Regions from separate parts of the Streptococcus sp. sy018 genome, predicted to be linked through region 2. Evidence: predicted binding sites of a transcription regulator. Region 2 holds the regulator's gene; the other holds the start of a gene.
What was found. The regulator HrcA, encoded in region 2, represses chaperone genes, less so after heat shock. The targets are predictions, from matches to a motif close to TTAGCACTCNNNNNNNNNGAGTGCTAA.
Positions count from the first base shown of each region.

Region 1: groES (co-chaperone GroES) is a predicted target of HrcA. The motif match lies at 1,579-1,605, and genes of this name have one in related genera.

Region 1 covers NZ_VOHN01000003.1:142,504-145,877, forward strand. Annotated here, with positions in the region: gene FRX52_RS04050 (DUF4651 domain-containing protein) at 1-76, shown strand, start outside; gene FRX52_RS04055 (thioredoxin family protein) at 63-377, shown strand; gene ytpR (YtpR family tRNA-binding protein) at 393-1,019, shown strand; gene FRX52_RS04065 (single-stranded DNA-binding protein) at 1,089-1,484, shown strand; gene groES (co-chaperone GroES) at 1,620-1,904, shown strand; gene groL (chaperonin GroEL) at 1,920-3,374, shown strand, end outside.
Region 2 covers NZ_VOHN01000006.1:56,850-60,223, forward strand. Annotated here, with positions in the region: gene FRX52_RS05385 (D-alanyl-D-alanine carboxypeptidase family protein) at 1-577, shown strand, start outside; gene FRX52_RS05390 (glycoside hydrolase family 73 protein) at 574-1,161, shown strand; gene hrcA (heat-inducible transcriptional repressor HrcA) at 1,286-2,347, shown strand; gene grpE (nucleotide exchange factor GrpE) at 2,331-2,864, shown strand; gene dnaK (molecular chaperone DnaK) at 2,941-3,374, shown strand, end outside.

The DNA.
Region 1 (3,374 bases), on a different contig from region 2:
AACTGGCCAAGCTTATGAATTTAGTTATTATCAAGGAGACTTTACCTATCAGGAGGTGGCAAATGTTACAACCTAAGACCTTGGAAGAATTGACGAGCTATTTGGCAAGTGAGCAAAAAACAGTTTTTCTCTTTACGGCAGATTGGTGTCCAGATTGCCAAGTGTTGTATCCGAGCTTGCCAGAGATTGAAGCAGAAAATACAACTTTTAGATTTGTTCAAGTTGATCGTGATCGTTATCTAGACTTGGCTAGAGAATGGGATATTTTTGGCATTCCTAGCTTAGTGGTGCGTCAAAATGGACAAGAGCTGGCTCGTCTGGTAAATAAACAACGTAAGAGTAAGGCTGAAATCAATCAATTTTTAGCCGAGATTTAAGATAAGGAAGTAGATATGATTTATACCTATAATAAAGAACAAGTCGGAGATGTGTTAATGGTGATTGTGGCTGATGACCAAGGTCAGCCAGTAGCAGTTGAGAAAAAGGGCAAGATTGCTAGAGTATTTCAAGTTGACGGTGGTCAAACCGTTGCTTGGAATATTTTTGAGGTATCTAGTCTGATTGATGTTGAAGGAAATGGTCAAGTTTTTCTTAGCGATGAGAAAATCGCAAAATTAAATCAAGAATTAACCTCTCAAGGCTTTACCGAGGTTTTGGTTAATGATTTAAGTCCCAAATTTGTAGTTGGTGAAATTGTAGCCATGGAAGCACATCCAGATAGTGATCACTTAAATATCTGTCAAGTAGCAATTGGCCAAGATCAGATTGTACAGATTGTGGCAGGGGCTCCAAATGCAGCGAAAGGTTTGAAGACGATTGTGGCTCTGCCAGGAGCGATGATGCCAAAGGGTAGTCTGATTTTCCCAGGTAGCTTGCGTGGTGTGGCAAGTCATGGCATGATGTGTTCGCCTAGAGAACTCGCACTTCCTAATGCTCCAGAAAAACGAGGGATTATCGAGTTAGCACCAAGCACACCAGTTGGTCAGGCCTTTGATGCTAAGATTCATTGGCAGGGATAAAATTAAAGAGCAAGTTAGCTTGCTCTTTTTTATTATATTTATCGAATAATAAGATAAGGAGGTAAGAAAATGTATAATAAAGTGATTTTAATTGGGCGCTTGACAGCTAGTCCAGAATTGATTAAGACGCCAACAGATAAATACCTAACACGAGTGAGTTTGGCAGTCAATCGCCGATTTAAGAATCAAGAAGGGGAACGACAAGCTGATTTTATCAATCTAGTAATTTGGGGTCGCTTGGCTGAAACCTTAGCTAGCTATGCCAATAAAGGTAGTTTAATTTCTGTTGATGGTGAATTGCGTACCCGTAAGTATGAGAAAAATGGTTCTACTCATTATATGACAGAAGTTTTGGTGACAGCCTTTCAATTATTGGAGAGTCGTGCTCAGCGAGCCATTCGTGAAAACAACCAATCGAATGACTTGACCGATTTAGTTTTAGATGAAGAACCCCTACCTTTTTAATAAATTTAGCTGTCTTCGTTTTTTTGAAAACGTTACAAAAAAGAAGACTTTATTCTTGACTAATTCTGACTAAGTGATAAAATAGAAGTATCAATTAGCACTCTATATAAAAGAGTGCTAAAAATGGAGGTAGTTATGTTAAAACCCTTAGGCGATCGTGTTATCGTAAAAGTATTAGAAGAAAAAGAAGAAATGATTGGTGGCTTTGTCATGGCAACAAAATCGACCAACAAACCTAAAAAAGCTGAAATTTTAGCCGTTGGAGAAGGGCCACGCACCATCAATGGTGACTTGGTTACTCCTAGCGTAGCCGTAGGTCAAGTTGTTTTGTTTGAGCAAATGGCAGGTATCGACGTCAAAGAAGGAGATGAGGATCTTCTCATCATTCGTGAGGCAGATATTCTAGCGATTGTAGAGTAAAAGGAGTAGATGATAATGGCAAAAGAAATTAAATTTTCGTCAGATGCACGAACTAGCATGGTTCGTGGTGTAGATATTTTGGCTGATACAGTCAAGGTAACCTTAGGGCCTAAAGGTCGTAATGTGGTTTTAGAAAAATCTTTTGGGTCACCTTTGATTACTAATGATGGGGTAACCATTGCCAAAGAGATTGAGTTAGAAGATCATTTTGAAAATATGGGTGCAAAATTGGTGTCAGAAGTAGCGTCAAAAACTAATGACATCGCAGGTGACGGGACAACCACAGCAACTGTTTTGACTCAGGCTATTGTGCGTGAGGGCTTGAAAAACGTTACTGCTGGAGCTAATCCAATCGGTATCCGTCGAGGGATTGAGATGGCAGTTTCAACTGCTGTCGATGAATTAAAAGCCATTGCCCAACCAGTTGCGAATAAGGAAGCCATTGCCCAAGTTGCTGCCGTATCATCTCGTAGTCAAAAAGTTGGTGAGTACATCAGTGAAGCTATGGAACGTGTTGGTAAAGACGGTGTTATCACCATCGAAGAATCTCGTGGTATGGAAACTGAGCTTGACGTGGTTGAAGGGATGCAATTTGAGCGTGGTTACCTGTCACAATACATGGTAACGGATAACGAGAAAATGGTAGCAGATCTTGAAAATCCATTCATCTTGATTACGGACAAGAAGATTTCTAATATCCAAGATATTCTGCCACTTTTGGAAGAAGTGTTGAAAACAAGTCGTCCGCTTTTGATTGTGGCTGATGATGTTGACGGTGAGGCCCTGCCAACCCTTGTCTTGAACAAGATTCGTGGAACGTTCAATGTTGTTGCAGTTAAGGCACCTGGTTTTGGTGATCGTCGTAAAGCTATGTTGGAAGATATCGCTATCCTAACTGGTGGTACAGTCTTGACAGAAGATCTTGGTTTGGACTTGAAAGATGCTAATTTGACTCATTTGGGACAAGCTGCGCGTGTTACTGTTGATAAAGACAAGACTGTTATTGTTGAGGGTGCAGGTCAAGAGGCAGATATTCTTAACCGTGTAAATTTGATTAAATCACATATTGAAACAACAACGTCAGATTTTGACCGTGAAAAATTACAAGAACGCTTGGCTAAATTGTCAGGTGGTGTCGCAGTGATTAAGGTCGGTGCGGCAACAGAAACTGAACTGAAAGAGATGAAACTTCGTATTGAAGATGCTCTTAATGCAACGCGTGCGGCAGTTGAAGAAGGTATTGTTTCTGGTGGTGGAACAGCCTTTGTTAATGTGATTGCTAAGGTAGCCGAGTTGGATCTTGAAGGTGATGAGGCGACAGGTCGCAATATCGTTCTTCGTGCCTTGGAAGAGCCAGTTCGTCAGATTGCACTTAACGCAGGTTATGAAGGATCAGTGATTATTGATCGTTTGAAAAATAGCCCAGCAGGTACAGGATTTAATGCAGCTAATGGTGAGTGGGTTAACATG
Region 2 (3,374 bases):
CAAGGTGTCGTCAACGGATTGGGAGTTGGTTTTAGTTAATCGTAGTTACCCTAAAGCTGAGTTGAATCCTGATTTGGTAGAAGTCAATGGGGTGTTTGTTGATAGGCGGATTGAAAATGATGTCAGACAGTTTTTAGCAGCAGCACAAAGCATATCATCTAATGAACAGTTGATTTCAGCCTATCGTAGCGTTGCTTACCAAGAACAAGTCTATAATGGCTATGTGGAGAGAGAGCTACTGGGTGATCCAAGTTTAAGTCGAGATGAGGCTGAGAAAATTGTCCAAACATTTTCTCAACCACCAGGAGCTAGTGAACATCAAACTGGGCTTGCTTTTGATATGAGTACGACACCTAACTTAGATGGTAGTGATGAAGCGATTGCCAAGCAAGTACAACAGTTGGCAGCAACGTATGGTTTTGTTTTACGATTTCCAAAAGATAAGACGATCATTACAGGCATTGCTTATGAAAATTGGCATTACCGTTATGTTGGAAAAATCTCAGCAGCCTATATGGTCAAGCATAACTTGGCTTTAGAAGAATACATTGAATTATTGAAGGAGAACGGACAATGAAGCGTCGCTTATCATTGAAGGGTATGCTTTGCCTTACCTTTTTGCTCTTGATAGGATTAGTGTCGATTTTGAGTCGGCCACAAATGATGCGAGCAGAAACGGTAGTTAGAACGTCCTATACTCAGGAACAATTTATTGAAAAAATAGCTCCGATTGCTCAAGAATTATCAGACGCCTATGGAGTGCCAGCCTCTCTTATTATTGGTCAGGCGGCTTTATCTTCTAATTATGGTACTTATGTCGTGGCAGTGAATTATCATAATCTTATGGCCTTGCCAGCTTATGAGGGTCGTGATAGTATTTCTTTGTCAACCACCCGTTACTTATCTAATAAATTAACGACTGTGACAGATCGTTTTGCGATTTATGACAGTTGGAAGGCGTCTCTCTATGATTATCTGGCAATTCTGAAGTCAGGAAAGGTCTGGGGCAAGGAACTTTATGAAACTCTGGTCACCTCAACAGATTATAAAATTTCGGTCAAAGCTTTAAATAAAGCGGGTTTTAGCCCTATTGCTGATTATGAAGCAAAATTGATTAAACTGATTGAAGAGAAGAATTTAACCCGTTACGATAAAAATTAGCACTCGATAAAAAAGAGTGCTAATTTTTTTGTGTTTTTTCTTGACAAGACAATTTATTGGGGTATAATAGAGTTATAAATTAGCAGTCTTCAAACAAGAGTGCTAACGAATGGAGGTGGGTCTTATGATCACTCAACGTCAGAGTGATATTCTGAATCTGATTGTTGATCTATTTGTTCAAACTCACGAACCTGTTGGTTCAAAAAGTTTGCAAGAAATGATCGAGTCAAGTTCGGCCACCATTCGTAATGATATGGCTCGCTTAGAGAAGATAGGCTTATTGGAAAAAGCCCATACTTCTAGTGGTCGAAAACCGAGTTTAGCTGGGTTTAAGTATGTGATTGAGCATTCTATGCAAGAAGGACGGCTTGATGAAGCAGATGCTTATCAAGTCATTAAAGCCTTTGATTTTGAAGCTTTTAAGTTAGAAGATTTGTTGCAAACAGCTAGTCGGCTTTTAGCTGACATGACAGGCTATACAGCGGTGACACTTGATGTGGAAGCTAAAGAACAGACTCTAACAGGTTTTAAGATTGTCCAGCATAGTAGCCATGATGCTTTGGCGATTATGGTTTTAGATGCGTCAAAGCCAGTAACGATTCAATTTGCCATTCCGAAAAACTTTTTGAGTCGTGATTTACTGGTTTTGGAAAATCTTGTCAATGAACGTCTGCTTGATAAATCTGTCCTAGAAATTCACTATAAGCTCAGGACAGAGATTCCGCAGGTTGTGCAAAAATATTTTGTGACGACCGATAATGTTCTTGATTTGTTCGAATACATTTTTTCTGAGTTATTCCGAGAAAGTGTTTTTATAGCTGGTAAGGTTAATAGTTTGAGCTATGCTAACTTAAAAACCTATCAATTTTTGGATAATAATCAAGAGGTCGCCAACTTATTAAGGGAGCAAATGCAAGAAGATGAGATGACTCATATTGACCTAGCTGATCAGCTAAAACAAGATTTGGGACAGGTCGGTGTCATCCAACAAAAATTTCTCATTCCCTATCGTGGTTTTGGGCAGTTAAGTCTAATTGGTCCGGTGGAGATGGATTATCGCCGACTGATTAGTTTAATTAAATTAGTGAGTAAGGTTTTGGCTGTTAAATTGGGTGATTACTATCGCTATCTTAATAGTAACCATTATGAAGTAGAAAAAGGAGACGATTATGTCGGAAGATATTAAAAATGAAGCATTAGAAGAGGAAACAAATCCTATTGAAGAAGAAATGACAGAGACAGTCGCTGAAGAAACAGAGGACTCATCTTCTGAGGTAGCAAGGCTTCAAGCAAAGGTTGATGAGTTTGAAAACAAATACTTACGAGCTCATGCTGAAATGCAAAATATTCAACGTCGTGCCACAGAAGAACGCCAACAACTACAAAAATACCGTTCACAGGATTTGGCCAAGAAAGTTTTACCAGCCTTGGATAATCTTGAGCGTGCTTTGGCAGTTGACGGATTGACAGAAGACGTTAAAAAAGGTCTGGAAATGACACGTGATAGTTTGGTTCAAGCCCTTAAAGAAGAAGGTGTTGAAGAAGTGGCGACAGAGCAGTTTGATGCTAACTTCCACATGGCTGTTCAAACCTTGGCTGCTGATGAAGGCCATCCAGCAGATACGATTGCAGAAGTTTTCCAAAAAGGTTATCAACTCCATGATCGTTTATTGCGTCCAGCCATGGTAGTTGTTTATAACTAATTTATCGTTAAAATGATGCTTGTCCGAGATGACATTAAACTAGCAGAAGTATAAGTAAAGAAATAGAGGTAACACAATGTCTAAAATTATTGGTATTGACTTAGGAACAACAAACTCAGCAGTAGCAGTTCTTGAAGGAACTGAAAGCAAGATTATTGCTAATCCAGAAGGAAACCGTACGACACCATCGGTTGTTTCTTTTAAAAATGGCGAAATCATCGTTGGTGATGCCGCAAAACGTCAAGCAGTTACGAACCCAGAAACAATCATCTCAATCAAATCAAAAATGGGAACATCTGAAAAAGTTTCTGCCAATGGTAAAGAATATACACCACAAGAAATATCGGCTATGATCTTGCAATACTTGAAAGGTTATGCAGAAGATTATCTAGGTGAAAAAGTTGAAAAAGCAGTTATTACCGTACCAGCTTATTTCAATGATGCTCAACGTCAAGCAACAAAAGACGCTGGTAAGATTGCAGGTCTTGAAGTCGAGCGTATCGTCAACGA